One region of the Anaeromassilibacillus sp. 1001302B_160321_C8 genome, then DNA from elsewhere that is predicted to be linked to it. Evidence: a T-box and tRNA genes for the amino acid it is inferred to sense, from the RefSeq annotation. Region 1 holds a T-box; the other holds one or more tRNA genes.
What was found. A T-box is a leader RNA that pairs with one kind of tRNA and senses whether it is charged. The one in region 1 lies ahead of tyrS (tyrosine--tRNA ligase), so its partner is inferred to be a tRNA-Tyr.

Region 1 (10,188 bases):
ATGCGGCCAAACATGCGGCGATGGCCGGGAAGCCTGTGTTGGGCATCAACGTGGGCCGCCTGGGATTTGTGGCGGGCTTGGAAGCGGATGAGCTGGAAAAGCTGGAAGGGCTTGTCACCGGAAAGTATGCCGTTGAGAACCGGATGCTTTTGCAGGTGGATACTGTGTTAGACGGTGCGCATCAGACGTATTACGCATTGAACGACGCGGTGATCTCCCGCGGGTCGCTCTCCCGAATCCTCGATTTTAAGGTGCTATTCAACAGTGCAAATATGTGCGGCTACCGGGCGGATGGCCTGATTTTTTCCACGCCGACCGGGTCCACCGCCTACTCGCTTTCCGCAGGTGGGCCCGTGATCGACCCAAGCATGGAGTGTATTTTGCTGACGCCGATCTGTCCGCATTCCCTGTTTGCCAGGACCGTTGTCTTTGGCGGCGATGCCGTTTTAGAGGCCCATGCGGTGCGGGATGAGGACAGCGAGGTCTTTTTGACCGTCGACGGGGAGCGCGCGCTTCCGGTGCCGGACCAATGCGCCATCTATATCCGGCGTTCAGGGTATCGGGCGCAGATTATCAAGCTCAAACAGAACAATTTCTATGAAGTACTCAATCAAAAATTAGCGGAGAGGAGATCCTGAAATGAAAACGAGGCGGCATGCCAAAATCTTGGAGCTTATCAATGAACACAGCGTCGACACGCAGGAGGAACTGCTGCGGCTCCTTCGGGAGGATGGATTTGATGTGACGCAGGCGACCGTTTCCCGCGACATCAAGGAACTTCGGCTGGTGAAAACCCTCTCCAACGATGGCAAATACCGCTATTCGACCGGCAAGGAAACGGGAAAGGACCTGTCTTCTAAGTTCTTTTCGCTGTTGGCGGATTCTTCCATCTCCATTGACTGCGCGCGCAACATCGTCGTCATCAAGGCGTTGACCGGAATGGCACAGGCGATTTGCGCCGCTATGGACGGCCTTCATTGGGAATCCGTGGTGGGGACTCTTGCGGGGGACGACACGATCTTTGTCGTGACGCGGGACGATGAATCCGCGGAACGCTTGGTGGCGGAACTGAAAAGGATTGTCGGGTGATGAGCGATGTTGACCCAGCTTTATATTGAAAATATCGCGGTGATTGAGCGGGCATCCATCGACTTTCAAGGAGGCTTTAACGTCCTTACGGGTGAAACAGGCGCAGGAAAGTCGATTTTGATTGATTCGCTGCACGCCGTGTTGGGGGAGCGCACTTCGCGGGATCTGATCCGCACAGGGGCGCGCTCTGCCTTTGTCAGCGCAACATTCTCCGATGTGGAGGAAAACGTTCTGGAAGCCATCCGGGAGCTTGGATATGCAGCGGAGGAGGACGGGACGCTTCTGTTGCAGCGTGAAATCAGCGCAGAGGGGAAATCCTCCTGCCGCATCAACAGCCGGCCGGCGACCGTTTCGGTTCTGCGTGAGATCGGCGCACAGCTGATCAATATCCATGGCCAACATGAGAGCTATGGGCTGCTGTCCCCGGAGTCCCATATGGGCTATCTGGACCGGATGGGCGTTCCCCAAGCGCTCCTGCAGGCGTATCAAGAGGCGTATCGCCGCATGAACCGCGTAAAAAAGGAGCTGGAAGGCTTCCAGATGGATGAAGCCCAGAAAGCGCGGCAGATCGACTTGCTGACCTATCAAATCGGCGAATTGGAGGCGGCCCAGCTGCGGCCGGGAGAGCAGGAAGAGCTGACCGAACGGCGCGACCTCTATCGGAACAGCGAAAAGATCGCCGGTGCGTTGCAGGCGGCGAAGTTGGCGCTGGATGGAGAGGACGAGGCGGAAGGGGCGCTCTCGGCGGTGACCGACGCAGCGGATGCCCTGGCCGATGCAGGGCGGTATCTGCCCGCGGCAGCCTCCCTGGAGGAACGGCTGCGCAGTGTGCAATATGAGCTGGAGGACTGTAACACGGAAATCGGGAGCCTGGCCGACGGCTTGGAGTACGATCCGGAGGAATTGGAGCAGATCGAAGGCCGGTTGGATCAGTTGTACCGGCTCGGCTTGAAATACGGCGGCAGCGTGGAGGAGATGCTCGCCTTTTTGGAAGATTGCAAAAAGCAGCTCTCCGATATCGAACTTTCCGATGCGCATATCGCGCGTTTGACGAAAGAACATCAGGAAGCCGAGACCGAAGCTTGGCGCTGTGCAAAAGCGCTTTCCGCCAAGCGGCAAGAGGTCGCCGCTCTGTTTGCAAAGCGCGTGCAGGAAGAGTTGACCTTCCTGGACATGCCGAACGTGACGTTTCTGGTACAGCGCGAGGAAGGGGCACTTAGTCCCTCCGGATGCGATCGGGTACAGTTTTTGATCTCCACCAACCCGGGCGAACCGGCTAAGCCATTGGCGAAGATCGCTTCGGGCGGCGAGCTTTCCCGGATCATGCTGGCGATCAAGACCGTATTGGCGGGTACGGATCACATCGGAACGCTGATCTTTGACGAAATTGACACCGGGATCAGCGGCAGTGCAGCACAAAAGGTAGGGCTCAAGCTGCGGGAGGTATCGCGCACCCGGCAGGTGATTTGTGTCACGCATTTGGCGCAGATCGCTTCCCTGGCGGACGCCCATTTCCAGATTAAAAAGCATGTGGAGCACGACCGTACCTACACCAACGTGACGGCGCTCGATCATGAGGGGCGCAAGCGGGAGTTGGCACGGATTATGGGCGGCACCGAGATCACCGAGCTTTTGCTGCAAAATGCGGAAGAAATGCTGCAAATGGCGAAGAAAACGCCTTGACAGTTTGAAACCCGTTGGATATAATGAGAGCAATGGCATCGAAGGGAAGAAGTACGCGGAATGCGGCTGGCAAAGAGAGCCCGCGGTTGGTGGAAGCGGGAGCAGCGGTCTGCGGAAATACATCCTGGAGCCGCCGGGTGGAACGCCAGATGGTCAGTAGATCCGGCCGGGGTGGCGCACGTTAACGCGCACGGGTATGGTTGTACCCATGAGGCCGCATTCGTGAGGGTGCGGTAAACTGAGGTGGTACCGCGGAATTTCTCCGCCCTCTGCAAAAATCGCAGGGGGCGTTTTCTTTTGCCCCCAATACAGAAATGGAGGAAAACAAATGGGCGTTTACGACGAACTGAAAGCGCGCGGTTTAATCGCGCAGACGACCAACGAGGAAAAGATCCGGGATCTGTTGAACAACGACAAGATCACCTTCTACATCGGCTTTGACCCGACAGCGGACAGTCTGCATGTGGGCCACTTTGTCCAGATCATGGTGATGTCCTGGATGCAGAAGGCCGGGCATGTGCCGATCGCCCTGTTCGGCGGCGGCACGGGCATGATCGGCGACCCGTCCGGAAAGACCGACATGCGCAAGATGCTCACCAAGGAGACCATCGACCACAACATCGCCTGTTTCCAGAAGCAGATGTCCCGCCTGATCGACTTTTCCGAGGGGAAAGCGATTATGGCGAACAACGGCGATTGGCTGCTTAACCTGAATTACATTGACTTCTTGCGCGAGGTGGGCGTGCATTTCTCCGTCAACCGGATGCTGGCGGCAGAGTGCTACAAGCAGCGTTTGGAGCGCGGCCTCTCCTTCTTCGAGCTGAATTACATGCTGATGCAGAGCTACGATTTTCTCGAGCTCAACCATCGCCACAACTGCGTGATGGAGCTGGGCGGTGACGACCAGTGGAGCAACATCATCGGCGGCGTGGAGCTGCTCCGCCGCAAAGAGGCCAAAGAGGTCTACGGCATGACCTTCACCTTGCTCACGACCAGCGAGGGCAAAAAGATGGGCAAGACCGAAAAGGGCGCCGTCTGGCTCGACCCGGAAAAGACCTCGCCGTTTGAATTCTACCAGTACTGGCGCAATGTGGACGACGCAGATGTCATCCGTTGCCTGAAGATTTTGACCTTCCTGCCGCTGGAAGAGATCAACGAGCTGGAAAAGCTCGAAGGCGGCGAGCTCAACAAGGCAAAAGAGATCCTCGCCTATGAGGTCACTAAGTTGATCCACGGCGAAGAAGAGGCGAAGAAGGCCCAGGAGGGTGCGCGCGCCTTGTTCGGCAAGGGCGCAAATACCGACAATATGCCTTCTACTGCGATCACCGAGGCGGACTTCACCGACGGGGAAATCGGCGTGCTTGACCTGATGGTTAAGACAAAGCTTGCTCCGTCCCGCGCGGAAGGCCGCAGATTGATTGAGCAGGGCGGCGTTGCGGTAGACGATGTGAAGGTACCGTCGATTTCTGCGAAACTTTCCCTGGAGAAGGACTTCGAAAAGAAGTATGTGATTATTAAAAAGGGTAAGAAAGTGTTCCACAAAGTAACACTGGAATAACCAAGACCAATGAATAAATATCCCCCGGCTCCGCCGCCGGGGGATATTTATTGTAGTTTGCAGAAAAAGTCAAAGGACAGCAGTTGGGACGATACGCTGTCCTTTGACTTTTATCTTTTTCCATTCAGAATGAATCCCGTTGAGCGGCTGCTTAATTTTCTTTCCTGTATTTCTACATAGCGGCCAGTCCTTTCTTTATGTTGCCACTGACTGAATTGCGTTGCAGCAGCCCGGCACAGGACCGCACATCAACGCAGCTACCAATCCAACGTTTTTATATATGCCGTTTCTGTTGGAGGCTGGTGAATAACAGTAATTTTCAAAGGGTTTACAATGTAAAGCCGATTTTTCTCTGTGCAGGCCAAGGGCAATCCCGCCATTGTCCGCTGTCTTGCTCTGCTTTTCCAGTCAACAGGTCTGTGGCGGCGTCTGCAATATAGCCCAGGTAACTTCCAGCGGAGCTGTCACCGCATAGCAATTTCCACATAAGACCGCCAAAAAGATAAGACTGGGCAAATTCGCGCCAGCTATGCAGCTCCTCCACAACCTTTTGGGAGAGATCCCAAAGAATACCAACAGCTTCGCTTTCCGTGAGCCAGCCTAAATAGCAGCCCCAACGGGTCAGCATCGCCGCCCGGCCAATATCCCATCCAGCCATAAAGCCAGGGGCATATTGGCTTTTATACCGTTGTGCAAACCGCCATGCCCGCTTGGTAGACTCACAGTCATCCTCGTCCATGGTTTCGTCCATCAGTTCCTCAGGCGAGGATGCCTCACTATAAAGCTGATACCGCAGGATATAGCCCTCCTGTGCTAAATAGCGGATCATATCCAGCAGATCGCTACGACCATTTATCCCCCAGGAGCGGCGTACAAGGGACACGACTTTCTGTTCCATGACTGGGATATGTTCCTCCACATCCATGCTATACAGATTGTGGTCGTTAAGGGTCGATACAATACCAGACAGCAAGATGCCAAAGCGTTCCCATTTTGCGTCATTTTTTTGGTAAGGAATCGGTTCTGGCTCAGGGATGGCCTCAAGCCGAGCCATGGTTTCATCCAAGGTAATATAAAGGTTTTGCTCCAGTTCTAAATTCCATACGGGTTCTTCCTCTTCGTCGGCATCCTCCATCTCCAGCATTTCCAGAGCCGCCGCGAGAACGCCCATATCTTCTCCAAAAAGTTGCCCCATCAAGTTCTCTGTAGTGGAAGCAGTAGCTTCAGCGACTTTCTCATTGACCATTTTTTGTAATAGTTCCTCATTGACGGCCATTTGTGCCACACCATCGGCCCCTAATATCTGACCAAGAATTTCTACTTGCCGCTCCGTGCTGGCATGGATCTGTTCCTCTGCCTCAGCAGCAGATATAGATGCTTCTTTTTCAGAGCTGGAAACCTCGAGGTTATTAACCAGTTCTTCGCTTTTTTCAAAAGTCTTTTTCATCGCATCGGCGGCCTTCTCACGGGCTTGTTGCGCCCGTTTCCTAATTTCGTTTATATCCATCTTTTTTTCTGTCCTCCTCATCAGGGGGGAGCGTATGCCATGCCGGAGGTTTTTGGCGGCGTGTAAACAGCTTTTTGATCCGTCTTAATATTGCTTCTATAAAATGAAACCACAGATTACCAAATATAAATACCACCAAAAGGAACAGCAGGATCGCTCCAATTTCTCCCAAAGGCATTTTAACCTCACTTTGTTGCAAATCTGTTCATAAAGAAATCAGTAAAAGCGGCCAACTCCTCGTCCTGCGAAACATAGACATATAGCTTTTCATCTTCCAGCCAATCATAGGCATTGATACCGATATATCCTTTTTTGTCTGGGTAAATGATAAACGCATCGGTAGGGTATTTGTTTCGATAGGCTTTCAAAATTTCAGAGCGGCGATAGTAGGTCGGATCACCACAGCCGGAAAGATCGGGTACCGTGGGAACGACCACAATCGTTTGACTGGCCTCGTTCCAGCCGACAATTAAATTTCCGATTTTCGTTTTACTCCCATGAACAAATCCATAATTGAAGCGGCTCACATCCTCGGTATATCCGAAAATCAGCCTATAATTGTCCCCGCCTTCAACGACCTGGTTAAATAGAGCGCGCATTTTTTTCGCATTTGCATGGCTCTTTTCCATATCGATTTCCGGTCCCTTAAACAACTTGCTAAAAAAGCCCATACTTTTTCCTCCTAAATATGTATTTTTGAAAATGAATGGCGATCAATCTATGGCGTCCGACAAAACACATTCCATCTCCGCCAGGCTCATGCCACGGATCAATAGGTAGTCCCCTCTTGTTTCTAAGATGTAGGGCTGTAGCCGTTGCAAAGCCCTGTGATACTCCAAAAAGCCGAGATTTTCCTCTTTTGTCAAGCTAACAAACGTCAGCGCCCACAGCGAAACCGTCTCTCCCTCAACCTCGTATAGCGTTTCTGGTGCTATCGGCAAGATGGTATCCACCGTTTCCGAAAAGGGAAAGCTAACCATTAAACCACCGTTCTCCAATTCAAATACATGGGGGTTGGCTTCATAGGCTTGCGACCACATATCGTCAGGCTTTGCAGCACTAGAATTGTCCGTTCCCATTTCAAATAACAGGTGCTGATGAACAACGGCGTTCCCTTTTTCGACATATTGAATGGACTCGGCTCCGCCAAACGCCAAAGCCGGAGCAAAGAAAAAAATCTCATTCTCTGCAAGGCCGCCATGCTTAGCGGATGCCTCTTGGAATAAGTCCACTCGCAAAAATTGTTCCGCAAAGTTTTCAGCGGGAAGGATACGCTCAAAAAAATCGGAAAAACCGGTAGAAAAACTGCCTGATCTGCGGTAGTGAATGTCCAGCAAACACATATCGCCGGCTGTTTCAGATCGTTTGCGGTAAATAAAAAGTGTTCCGAATCCAGTCATTAAAATGGGGAAGCAATCTTCCTGCTCACCCAGCCAAAGTGTGAGCGTATCAATATAATCCGTAGGATCTATAATTTTCAGTAATCCTCCGCCATAATTTCCGAAGCCATATTCCTGCCAAAAGTCAAGGAGTTCTGCCGGCAGTTTTCCTTGAAATTGTTCCAGCGTTTCAGCGGTTGGTTTTCGCAAGTCATTACCCGGCGGATATTTGTTTACGAACAGATCAAATACGTTCATCGTGTGTCCTCCTTTGTTTGGTTTTCGTTCTCATAGCCATAAAATAAAGATAAATAATAAAATTTGTTTTTATTTTGAGTAAAGTAAAATCCATCTGAATATGACGCCAAACCATAATATTCGGACGGATTTTTCATTCCCACCCATCAAGGAGTGGGGGCTGTTTTCAATTTCTCCAAGGCATCCACAATCGCATTCAGTTGAAAATCGACCGTCTCATCAGCGGCCTCCGGAACAAACAAGGGAAGCGTATTGGGGATGGCTCTGCGTACAACCATCGCTGTCAAACTTAAATTCGTAAATAGATTGATCCTTGCTGTATCTGCCCTTATTCCAAAGTTTTCTAAAATTTCTCCAAAAAGACGAAGTTGCTTTTGGCGGAACACTTGATAGCTTTCCTTTGATAGACGCTTGAAAATGAGCTGTTGTTCTTCAATCGTTAAAACAGCAATTCCATTTTTTTCTCCATAACAACAGGCATGGAGAAATTGTTTCACTGCGTCACGCCAGCTTAAAGCAGGATCGGCCATCAGCGTTTGTACATACTTGATGATTTTGGGCTGTTGCAAGTAAAGCGTTTCAACAATCAAATCTTCTTTCGTTGCGAAAAAGGAATAGAAGAACGTTCGCGAAATACCAACTTTTTTATATACTTGCTCCACGGTTGTATGTTGTATGCCTTGTTTTGCCATTAGGTCAAGCCCAACTGTAACAAGCTGCATCCTAATACGTTCTCTGTCCTCGTCAGAATAAGCAACCTTTGGCACTCCGTCACCTTCTCATAATAAAAACAAATTCTAAATTTTGACTTTATTTTACCACATCGAATAGGATAACGCAAGAACGAAATAGCACAGCTCTGATCTTCTCAAACACTGATACTTCCGGAAAGCGCACATTTTGGCAAGCAGGGCAAGTATGGCCACACTTGCCCATTTTTGTCATCTGAAAATCACTCGCTAGGCGAGTGGTTTTCAGATGACAAAAAGGCTTGCAGCCGTTGAAAAGCGGCGCAAGCCTTTTTTATGCAATATAATCGTTTCTAAACACATTAGGAGAAATAAAGCGAAGAAACTGCTTGGACTTTGACAGCAAGAGGCTGAAGCAAACGCTCAAATTTGCAGCAGCATCTGCTATCGTTTGCTCTCCGAAAAAGCGTGCGCCTCATCCAACCATCCCAAAATCTCGCTGTTGAGCTCGCTGGCGTTTTGGATCACGACATGGTGAGTCCAGCGGTTGGGGTAAGGTTCGACGGCAATCGCGATGCGCGGGGAGTCCATGCGGTGCGAGAGCCCAAAAGAAAGGATCAGATAGTGCTCCGGACGTCCCTTCACCTTTCGGAATGGCAGCGAAACAAAGGCAAATCCATGGCGGCCCGCAAAGGTGATCTGTGTTTTTTGCACCTTGACGTGAATTCCCGGATAGCGCTTTAAAAGTACCGCTTCAATGGATAGGTAGACGTCCAGCATAGCGGGATCTTTTTCAAAAAAGAAGAGTTTTTCTGCACTTACTTCCATGTCGTCAGCTCCTCCATTGTTTTGCGCTTTTTGGCGCGCAGTGGGTTCCCTGGCGCCGCATAGCCAACCGCAATCACCAGGCGCACAGGACGGCGCAAGTGTAACAGTGTTTGCAGTTTTTTCTCTTCAAACCAGCCGAGGATACAGGTGGCCAATCCCTGCGCGGTGGCCTCCGCGGTAAAGTAGGCCGCTGCAATGCCGATATCCACCGAGCGGTAGTCCTGTCCCTTAACTTTTGCGCCAGCACCGGCAGTCAGATTGTAGGGTTCCTCACTGATTACCACAAATGCCGGAACCGATTCTGTGAACGCATTCATCCCGAGGCTGCGGGTGCAGTTGCCCACCGCTTCGGCCTGTTTGCCGGTTACCAATGTAAAATGGTAGGGTTGGGCGTTGCAGGCAGAGGGGGCAAGGCGGGCCGCTTCCAAGCAGGCTAACAGCTTTTCACGCTCCACCGGGCGGGATCTGTCATAGTCGCGGCAGCTCTGGCGCGATTTTGCAATCTCCAGAAAATCCATAGGGAAACCTCCCATTATATAAATTTGGTCAGGTAGCTCGTGGGGAAGTCAAGCGCATCACAACGGAATATAAGAAAAAATTCCAAACAATCCGAAGCGAATTGTTTGGAATTTCTTGTGGCGGAGAGGATGCGACTCGAACGCACAATGCCTTGCGGCACACCACATTTCCAATGTGGCTCCTTACCAATTAGAATACCTCTCCAAATGGCTTTGTTTTGTCATCATCGGTGACAGCTTGATTATTATAACGGATTCTTTTGAAAAAATCAAGGGGGTTTTACAAGATTTTTTAAATTTTGCGTAAATATTTTACTTGCACCGATAGGTGTCCTGTTATAATATAGAAACATATGAATGAAACGCGCAGCAGCCATGGCTTTTGCGCGCAGAAAACAGGAGGATCAAGTACTTTGAAGCGAACAGAGATTAAAGAGCTCTATGCCGGCATGGAAGAGCTCGGAGGAAAGACGGTCACTGTATGCGGTTGGGCGCGCACAATTCGAGATTCGAAAGCGCTCGGATTTATTGATTTAAACGATGGAAGCTGCTTTAAGGGCGTGCAGATCGTTTTTGAGGCGGATAAGCTGCCCAATTATAAGGACATTGCAAAGTTGAATGTTGGTTCTGCCATTGTTGTCACAGGAGAACTGCTCCTGACGCCGGAGGCAAAGCAGCC
Region 2 (10,188 bases), on a different contig from region 1:
CATAAGCGCGCGATGGACCGCGATACAGCGGAGGACTATGCGATCATGCGCGAAGCCCTGAAGCAGGTGGGCATGGAGGTGCTGGAAAACCGCCCGTTTTCCAGCCTGTCCGGTGGGGAACAACAGCGTGTGATTTTGGCGCGCGCACTGGCGCAGCGCACAGAGGCTTTGATCCTCGACGAGCCCACCAACCATTTGGACATCAAATACCAGCTGCAATTGCTCAACATCGTCAAGTCCATGCATAAGACGGTCCTATCCGCTTTTCACGACTTAAACCTGGCGGCCATGTACAGCGACGTCATCTATGTGGTCAAGGATGGTCAAATTTATAGCAGAGGAACGCCGCGCGAGGTGCTTACAGAGCAGATGATCGAAGAGGTATACGGCGTGCGCGCCAAGGTCCGCACCGATGAAGATGGGCAGCTTTTGATTATCTATCAGGCAAAATAAAAAGGGAAGGGCCTGCCTTGGAGGAAAATCTCCAAGGCAGGCCCTTTGGCGTGCATTTTTTCGGGGCAATTGAGGGCCGGATAAAATTTGTTTGGTTCGCGGGCTGGAAAGGAATGCATGAAAATTCCGCAAAAGGATTTGCAGAGATTGGGATACGGCTTTATAATAGAAATAGCAATGATGAAACCAGCCAAGAAAGAGGGGAAACCGATGAATCGAGAACAGTACACAAAATATAACGCGGAACAGTGGGATCAGTGGGTTGAGGACGGGATCGAATGGGGAATCCCGATCTCCCACGAGGACTATTTGGCGGCAAAAAACGGGACATGGGACGTATATCTCACGCCGATGCGCCCGGTGCCACACAGCTGGTTTCCAGCGCTCAAGGGGGCGCAGCTTTTGGGGTTGGCCAGCGGCGGCGCACAGCAGATGCCGGTTTTTGCCGCTTTGGGCGCAAATTGTACGGTGTTTGACTATTCCAAAAAGCAGCTGGAAAGCGAGCGGATGGTGGCGGAACGCGAGGGCTATTCCATCCAGATTGTGCGCGGCGATATGACCAAGCCCTTGCCCTTCCCGGACGGCCAGTTTGACGTGATTTTCCATCCGGTTTCCAATTGCTACATCGAGGATGTATACCAGGTGTGGCGGGAATGTTACCGCATTCTCAAGCCGGGCGGCGTCCTTCTGGCGGGGATGGACAATGGGATTCCCTACTTGTTCAACGACGATCAAACACTTGTGGTGGAAAATGCGCTTCCGTTTAACCCGTTAAAAAACCCGGAGCAATGTGAAAAGCTGATGCGGGACGGGGACGGCATGCAATTCAGCCATTCGCTGGAAGAGCAGATCGGCGGTCAGTTAAAAGCGGGGCTTCGGCTGACCGACCTCTTTGACGACCGCGACCGGCCCGGCCAGGGACGCCTGCGGGACTTCACGCCCACCTATATCGCAACCCGCGCGATAAAACCGGAAAAGGAAGGAATGTAAAGCGTGGACGGTCTGTTTCTATACGACACTGAAATCGGTCGCATCGCGATTGGAGAAAATGGGGGCGCGATTGCCCTTCTGCGGCTTCCCGGCGAAGAGGTGCCGGGAACGGTTGTGCAACACGAAACGGAACTGCTTCGCAAAGCGGCGGAGCAGCTCCGGGAATACCTGCGCGGGGAGCGGAAGATGTTCGACTTGCCATTGGCGCCGGAAGGTACGGCGTTTCAGAAAGCGGTCTGGAGCGCTTTGCAGGAAATCCCCTATGGGCAGACGCGGTCCTATGGGGAAATCGCCGCGCAGATTGGCCGCCCCAAGGCGTGCCGCGCAGTCGGTATGGCGAACCACTGCAATCCCATCCCGATTTTTATCCCCTGCCACCGCGTGGTGGGGGCGGACGGCAGCTTGACAGGCTATGCGGGCGGATTGGAGTGTAAAAGAACCCTTTTGGATTTGGAGAGACGGTATGGGGCGCGCTGATGCATCTTTGAATATGGAATGGGGCTGGGAGGCTGTCCGGAAGGAATTGCAGGCGATGGCAGAACCGGACTATCGGGCGTTTGCTTCCGGCCTGATTCCAGGGGGAACGCCCATGCTGGGCGTGCGGCTGCCTGCGCTGCGTGGGTTGGCCAAGCGGATTGCGCGCGGGGACTGGCGCGCCTTTTTCCGCGCGGAAAAGGGGAAGTGCTTTGAAGAGACGCTTCTGCGCGGAATGGTGATCGGCTATGCAAAGGCTGATGTAGCGGAGCTGCTTGCTTATACGGAGGCGTTCGTCCCGGAGATTGGCGACTGGTCCACCTGCGACAGCTTCTGCAATACCCTGAAGTTTGTCCGCAAAGATCCGGAACGGGTGTGGGCGTTTTTGCGGCCCTATTTTTCCTCCGAACGGGAATTTGACGTGCGCTTCGGCGTCGTGATGCTCCTGGATCACTTCATCCAAGAGGCGTTCATCGACCGTGTCCTGGAGACCCTGGACAATGTCCGGCATACGGGGTATTATGCGCAGATGGCAGTCGCCTGGGCGCTTGCGGAATGCTATGCGCGCTTTCCGGAGCGGACCATGGCCTATCTGCCCAATAGCCGGCTGGATACGTTCCCTTTCAACAAGGCGTTGCAAAAGATGACCGAATCCCGGCGAATCTGCAGGGAGGAAAAGGAACGGCTGCGCGCCATGAAGCGCCGGTAACGGCGTTTAGGCTGCTTGGTCAAGGGGAAATAAGGCCAGAAGGCCGCAACTGGAAACGATCACAAAGCCAGAGCAACGGATCGTAAAAAAGGGGAAGCCACTGTATCAACAGCGGCTTCCCCCTCTTTTGAATGTGGTTCATCAGTCGTCCAATAGGGCGGTCCCATAGGAGTTGTCGATGGCGCAGAGCCATTTTCCACCGATGCGGCGATAGACATAGGTCGCACGGCGCTCCATGCTGTACGAAGATTCCGCCTTGTTGTCCGCGTCCAGAAGCGTTTGCGACAGGACCAGGACCGTGTCCCCCGCTTCGATCATCCGCATTTTTCCCTGTGTGGGGACGAGGCTGTTCTGGAAATAGGCGGCAATCTGGATGAAAGCTTCCTTGATGGCTTTCTTGCCATGGGCCTCCTTTTCCCCATTGATCACCAAGACGGCGTCCTCTGTGTAAAATTCCATCAGGTCGTCAAAGCGTTCCTCACGGATCGCCTGATCCGCCTGCTGGATGAGGGATTGAATCTCTGGATTCATCGATCAACGCTCCTTTCAAAACGCTAGCCTTTAAAATACAGCGGAAAAGGATGTGGGGCAGATGTTACCTGCCCCTGTGCTTTTCCTTTTTGCGCTGTTGGCGCAGGGCAAACCGCCGCGCTTTTTCCTCTTCGGATTGCTGTTTGCGGAGTTTTTTGCGCTCTTGTTTGCCCAGTTCCCGCTGCATTTGCAGGGCCTGTTGCGATTTGGTTCCCGTTCCGGTGCGGCAAAGCGCCTGCTTTGCTGCGCGCCGCGCCCGTTTGGGGTTCCGAATCTGCGAGGGGATTCCCTCTGCTGCAACGGGTGGACTGAACCGCATGCTATCCCAGTGCTTGAGTAGGAAGTCGTATACCTCGTAATCTTTGGGTTCTGCGCCAAAGACCACCCGGCATGCTTCCACCTGGCCGCTTTCGGTGCGCTCATAGACGCCCACCCAAAACGGTTCCTCAAAAAATACCGTGAGTTTCGCTGCTGTTGTGTCCATTTTGATTCCTCCCATTGTATAATCCTGCAAAGAACGGACGACCCATGGGAGGGAGGGTTACTGGCCGGGAGATCCCCGGCGCGCGGACTACCAACCGCGCCGTGTTTTTATCCTTGCCACTCTATCATACCGTCTTTTTGCTTAGCCCGCAAGAGCGCTTCCGGAAAGGGATGCTGGCTTTTTCTCTCCGGTTTGGAAAACATGTTTTTAACTTGCTTTTTATAGCCTTTGTCTTGACAGGATAGGGGAAAATGGATTAAAGTTGGAAAACGTATGGGAGAACTTTCCGATGGCCGGAACAGGTCTGCGTAGAACCACAACGTCTACAGGAGACGGAGGCAGAATGGAAAAAGCCCCACCGGGAGGAAGCTTCCCGACAAATTAGGATATACTAGTATGGCTGCGGACAGGTTTTGCAAAGCGGACAGGCTGTTGCACAAGTCAGGCGGCAGCAGGTGGCCTATGGATCAAAGTCTCAACCGGGAAATGGAAGGACGGAGGAACTACCGATGAAATGTAATTATAAGATTGTTCTGTTTGACTTGGACGGAACCCTCTGCGAATCGGGCGAGGGAATTTTAAACAGCGCCAAGTATGCAATCCGTGAGATGGGATTTCCCGTCCCTCCGCCGGAGGTCATGCGCAAATTTATCGGGCCGCCCATGGGACAGAGCATGCGCAATTTTTGCGGGATGAGCCAGGAGCAGGCGGAAAAGGCCGTTGCGCTGTATCGCCAGCGGTATAACCGGATCGGTTGGAGAGAAAACCGCCTGTATCCGGGAATCGAGGCGCTATTAAAGGATTTGAAAGCTTCCGGCGCAAAGCTGTCGACGGCCTCCTCGAAGCCAAAGCCGATCTTGGAACACATCGTCCAAGCGTATGACATCCGAACATATTTTGACGCGCTGGTGGCAGCCGGGCCCGACGGATTCCATTCCAGCAAGCCGGAGATGATTGCGCAGGCGATCCGGGAGTGCGGCGGCGCAGAAAAGCGCGAGGTTGTCATGATCGGAGACACCCATTTTGACGCGCGCGGCGCGGTTGAGGCTGGGGTGGACTTTTTGGCGGCAGCTTATGGCTATGGGACAAAAGAGGAGCTAGCAGAGGCTGGGGCGGTCTGGTTTGCGGATTCGGTGGACGCCCTGCGGCCCTATCTCTTTTCCAACGAAAATTAAACCAAATTTTTCAAAAATCTTTGCATTTCGGGCTTGACAAATGGACAAAAAGTATGGTATATTAGTCAAGCACTCTTGAGTGATGCAAATGCTGGTGTAGCTCAGTTGGTAGAGCAGCTGATTTGTAATCAGCAGGTCAGGGGTTCAAGTCCGTTCACCAGCTCCAGCAGGTTATCTGCTTTTGGCGGACACGGAGCTTGGTGTTTGGGAAGAGTTCCCTGTCAACGCCAGAGACAAGCTTGCTTCTGAAATGGGGCGGCACATATGGAGGAGTTCCCGAGTGGCCAAAGGGGGCAGACTGTAAATCTGTTGCTTTTCAGCTTCGATGGTCCGAATCCATCCTCCTCCACCAATGTAAGAAGATCCGGCATGTGTGAATGTGCCGGGTCTTTTGTTTTTTGTAAAGGATGTAGCAGATATGGTATTCGATATGGCGTTTCATATGGCATTCCCCTTTTGGGAGGAGATTCAAGAGCAGGGATGTGGCATTGAATTTGCATATGCCAGAACCGCTACTTTGGAATCGTATTCTGAGAACCGGCATTTCGCGATTGCATTGTTGAAAAGCAGGACGGATGATACATATTGGTTAAAATACTATATCTGTAAATGGGAAAAAAGCCCCACGCGTGCGAAGGATTGCATTTTACTTTCCTGCAACAGGAAAGCTTCTTCTTTGGCGGAAAAAGCGAATCAAACATATCCAACACATGTACAGCGAGTGGATGGTTTTGACGGCTATCGTTGTTATTTCTATCAAAGGAGACAGAAGATATATTCCTGGTGGGTAGCTTGTCCGGATGGGTGGGCGGAGATGGAACGTGTTGTGCAGGAGTTGATTCATGAAATCCCCTACCCATCGCCCTTGCATGAACCATGTTTTATTACGGTCAGCCAGGCGTTATCCGAAGGAATTTGAATGCTCTGCTTCCTTCCGGATGGGCTGGAGATGGTTTGCCTCCTTTTTGTTACAATCGCAGCAGAAATACTGCCGAAGCGCATCGGAAAAACCGGCATGGAAAAGGGCATCCAACGAAATCCCTGTTGGATGCCCTTGCTGTTTGATGAAACCGTTTGGCTGTGTGCTTTTATTAGTCGTTGAACAAGGCGGAAAGATCATCTTGCGCAAGGGGGCGCGCTTGATTCTGAATCAATACCCCAACGGCCTTTTCCGGATCGTTGACACGGAATACCATATAAGCTACGTCCTTTTTGCGCGCGGTAAAAGCATAGGAGTATTCCACGTTGATGCCGCCTTCTCCAAGTGCAGTGAGCAGTTTCACAAGGCTGCCTGGCTTGTCAGAGAGTTCGACCGCCAGGACCGGCGTGACCGCACAGATATAGCCGGCATCTTTGACGACATTGACCGTTTTATAGGGGTCGTCTACAATCAGGCGCAGGATTCCAAAATCCTGCGTTTCGGCAATGGAAAGAGCGCGCATATCGATCTGGTTTTCCTCCAAAAGCCGGGTGAATTCAGCCAGCTGTCCAGGCTTGTTTTCCAGAAATACGGAGATCTGATTGATAGTCATTTCCAAAGCTCCTTTCTCAGTACAGGTTGCGTTTGTCGATTACACGTACCGCTTTGCCTTCGCTGCGGGTAATGCTCTTAGGCGCTACAAGCTTCACAACCGTATAGATTCCCAGCATGGCTTTCAGAGCGTCCACCAGTTCCTTTTCGCGGGAAGAGACTTGAGAGAGGTTGTCGGAGAACATCTCGGGCGTCATCTCTACCTGGACCTCCAGCTTATCGCTGTTGTTTTCACGGCTGACGACGATCTGATAGTTGGCAGGGTATCCCTTGTTAAGCAATACCGTTTCGATCTGAGACGGGAATACATTGACACCCTTGACGATCAACATGTCGTCACTACGGCCCATCGGCTTGGACATACGCACATGGGTACGCCCGCAGGGGCATTTTTCGTAATTGAGCACACAGATATCACGTGTGCGATAACGAAGCAAAGGGAAAGCGTCCTTGGTAATACAAGTGAAGACCAGCTCGCCGACGCTGCCTTCCGGCAACACTTCACCGGTTTTTGGGTCGATAATTTCAGGGATAAAATTGTCTTCGTTGATGTGCATACCGTGCTGGTCGCTGCACTCAAAAGCGACGCCAGGGCCGGAAATCTCGGTCAAGCCATAGATATCGTACGCTTTGATCCCTAGTTTGTTTTGGATATCCTGGCGCATCTCCTCGCTCCATGCTTCTGCGCCGAAGATACCGGCCTTCAATTTGATCTTATCCCGCAGGCCGCGTTCAATAATGCTCTCTGCCAGATAGGCGGCATAGGAAGGGGTACAGCAGAGGATGGTGGAGCCCAGGTCACACATGAACTGAATCTGCCGGTCGGTATTGCCGGAAGACATGGGCAGGGTTAGGGAACCGACTTTATGGGAGCCGCCATTCAGGCCGGGGCCGCCGGTGAACAGGCCGTAGCCATAGCAGACGTGTACCACATCTTCTTTGGTGCCGCCGGCCGCCACGATTGCACGGGCGCAGCATTCGTCCCACAGGTCAATATCGTGTTGCGTATAGAAAGCGACTACCCGGCGGCCGGTTGTGCCGCTGGTGGACTGGATACGCACGCAATCCTCTAGCGGGACAGCCAATAGGCCGTATGGATATGCTTGGCGCAAATCTTCCTTGGTTAAAAAGGGGAGTTTATGTAGGTCGTCAACGGAACGGATATCGTCTGGAGTAACGCCCTTTTCCTCCATCAGATGACGGTAATAAGGTACATTCTCGTAGACACGTTTCACGGTCGGGATCAGGCGCTCGTTTTGCCAAGCTCTGATTTGTTCCCGGCTGGCACACTCGATTTCAGATTGATAATAATGCTCCATAAAGGGGATCTTTCCTTTCTATATAATGATAATGGGATAATCGTGTAGGAATCCAACGATTTTATAGAGATTATACCATTTTACCTAGATAAAGTAAATATATTTAGTGCGTTTATGTGGACGTTTCTATTGGCGTATCTTTTGTTTTTTCCACCATAGAAATGGATTTGGAGAAATAGCGGAGCCTAAAGCGCCTGGGGCTTGTTGCGGCCGGGAAGGGATTCCGTGGGACCTCGTTTTTGCGCCTGAGCGGATGGAGGAATGGCTAAAGCGCATTTCGAAGAATATTTTGTGGGGTTGTTTTGCGTAAAAATTCAAAGTGGAATCATTTTCTGAGAGGCTCTGACAACCCGGAGCTGTCTAAGAGATCGAAAAAGCAGCTGCCGGTTTTCGCTGGCAGCTGCTTTTTCGATATAAACCGTATGTTAGGCCCTTGATGGGGTTTCGCCGGATTCGCTTGCGGATTGAAGCGCCGCATAGCCGGTCTCACCGGTGCGGATCTTTAATGCATCGGTAATTTCATAGGCGAAAATCTTTCCATCGCCCACTTCACCCGTATAAGCAACCTCTTTGATCTTCTGGATGGTTTTGTCTTTCCACTCTTCCGAAGAGACGACGATTTCCAGCTTGATTTTTGGCAGCAGCATGACGTCGATTTCCTGCCCGCGCACGACGGTTTTATAACCGCGCTGGGCGCCGAACCCCATCACTTGATAAGCAGTGACGCCGTTGACGTCAATTTCATGCAGGGCTTCCTTGATGTCCTCGAGCTTTTCCTCGCGGATGATGGCTTCTACCTTGTACATCATACTTATGTATCCCCCTTCATCAGTCTAAACCGTTAAACGACGGATATGCCCGCTCGCCATGCTGGGTCATATCAAGCCCAAGCAGTTCCTCTTTGTGTTCAACCCGCAGCTTGGTAAAGATCCGGGTGATCCCGACGCACACCAGCGTCCCCACCACGGCGACTGCGATTGTGATCAGGATGCTGACGACCTGTGCGGTAAAGAGCCCGGCCTCGCCAAAGACCAACCCGTTCCATCGCGCAACTGGATTGATGTCCGTCCTTGCGAACAATCCGGTGGCAATGCCGCCCCAGATCCCGCCAATGCCATGGCAGCCAAATGCATCCAGCGCGTCGTCGATCTTGAGCTTGTTCTTTAAGAAATTCATCGTGAAGTAGCAAATGGGGCTGACCACCGCCCCGATGACAATCGCTGCCCAAACCGGGACAAAGCCCGCGCCGGGCGTGATGGCAACCAGCCCGACAACCAGTCCGGTGGAAGCGCCCACCAGCGTCGGCTTTCCATCTTTGATGACGTCGATCAACATCCAGGCCAGCAAGGCTGTTGCAGAGGAAAGGGCCGACGTCAAAAATGCATGCGCGGCAAGGCCGTTGGCGCCCAGCGCAGAGCCGGCGTTGAATCCGAACCAGCCAAACCAAAGAATCGCCGCGCCCAAAAACACAAACGGGATGTTGTGGACACGATAGGATGTGTGTTCCACACCGCTGCGCCTGCCGAGAAGGATCGCCAGGACCAAACCGCTCACACCGGAGCTGATATGGACAACGTTGCCGCCGGCGAAGTCGACAGCCCCCATTTCGGCCAGAAGCCCACCGGCTCCCCATACCATATGTGCCATGGGATAGTAGACAACCAAGGACCATAATGCGATAAAGAGAAACAGTGCCTTATAACGCATACGTCCTGCCACAGCGCCCGTGATGAGCGCCGGCGTAATCATGGCGAACATCATCTGGAAAACAACATACGTGAGCGACGACAGCGTCGGCGCATAGGACAATGCTTCATTAAAGTCCAAACCATTGAGGCAAATATACTCCAAGCCGCCGATTATGCCGCCGTGGTCCGCACCAAAGGATAGGGAAAAGCCGCATACAATCCACATAACGACGGAGAGGCCCATAATACCAACGCAAGCCATAATGGTGTTCACGATGTTTTTTCGCCGCACCAAGCCCCCATAGAAAAAAGCCAACCCTGGCGTCATAAAGAATACGAACGCCGCACAGATCAGTACAAAACCGTTATCCCCTGTACTCATACGATCACCCTCCTAAAAATTTAAAAATAAAATAAAAAAAGGCGTTCCCATCCCTTGGGAACGCCTTTGCTCGCCACTATTATAGCGAAGTAAATTAGAAAAGTCAATGGTCAATTTATAATTTCATTCGATGCTTTTAAAATATGCCTGGTTAAAATATATCTGGTTTTCTGGCCTTATCGCATCAGGCGCGGATTTCCAGATTAAAGAGCATACGGGGCATGGGGATCGTGCGAATCTGGAACATCCTGTCGAAGCGGGAAGAAACATTTTGAGAGGGATGGGCTGTGTGTTATAATAGTTCCGGCTCTTTGACGGGGGCATTTGAAGGACGCCGGTACGCATGGCGTCAATATAGCGATGACGCTGCAAAACCGTATCGGGGAATTTTAAGGCGCATATCTGCCTGCCAGCGGATATGCAGTGGAAATAGAGGATTCATTAGAGAAAGA

Region 2: it encodes a tRNA-Tyr, which carries the amino acid that the T-box ahead of tyrS (tyrosine--tRNA ligase) is inferred to sense. The anticodon was not compared.

What each region holds. Positions count from the first base shown of each region.
Region 1 is NZ_JADNJD010000021.1:15,126-25,313, forward strand. Features, by position in the region: gene I2E77_RS12375 (NAD(+)/NADH kinase) at 1-638, shown strand, start outside; gene I2E77_RS12380 (arginine repressor) at 640-1,089, shown strand; gene recN (DNA repair protein RecN) at 1,096-2,772, shown strand; T-box leader at 2,802-3,045, shown strand; gene tyrS (tyrosine--tRNA ligase) at 3,101-4,330, shown strand; gene I2E77_RS12395 (DUF1266 domain-containing protein) at 4,659-5,837, opposite strand; gene I2E77_RS12400 (hypothetical protein) at 6,023-6,508, opposite strand; gene I2E77_RS12405 (T6SS immunity protein Tdi1 domain-containing protein) at 6,551-7,474, opposite strand; gene I2E77_RS12410 (TetR/AcrR family transcriptional regulator) at 7,621-8,241, opposite strand; gene I2E77_RS12415 (DUF5655 domain-containing protein) at 8,608-8,991, opposite strand; gene I2E77_RS12420 (nitroreductase family protein) at 8,982-9,509, opposite strand; tRNA gene I2E77_RS12425 (tRNA-Ser) at 9,628-9,714, opposite strand; gene asnS (asparagine--tRNA ligase) at 9,923-10,188, shown strand, end outside.
Region 2 is NZ_JADNJD010000009.1:1,861-12,048, reverse strand. Features, by position in the region: gene I2E77_RS07635 (ABC transporter ATP-binding protein) at 1-453, shown strand, start outside; gene I2E77_RS07630 (hypothetical protein) at 471-692, shown strand; gene I2E77_RS07625 (class I SAM-dependent methyltransferase) at 664-1,443, shown strand; gene I2E77_RS13925 (methylated-DNA--[protein]-cysteine S-methyltransferase) at 1,447-1,920, shown strand; gene I2E77_RS07615 (DNA alkylation repair protein) at 1,907-2,626, shown strand; gene I2E77_RS07610 (YybH family protein) at 2,768-3,157, opposite strand; gene I2E77_RS07605 (YjdF family protein) at 3,222-3,641, opposite strand; gene I2E77_RS07600 (HAD hydrolase-like protein) at 4,151-4,816, shown strand; tRNA gene I2E77_RS07595 (tRNA-Thr) at 4,907-4,982, shown strand; tRNA gene I2E77_RS07590 (tRNA-Tyr) at 5,083-5,168, shown strand; gene I2E77_RS07585 (hypothetical protein) at 5,235-5,735, shown strand; gene I2E77_RS07580 (ACT domain-containing protein) at 5,908-6,348, opposite strand; gene I2E77_RS07575 (phenylacetate--CoA ligase family protein) at 6,365-7,666, opposite strand; gene I2E77_RS07570 (P-II family nitrogen regulator) at 8,092-8,475, opposite strand; gene I2E77_RS07565 (ammonium transporter) at 8,495-9,736, opposite strand.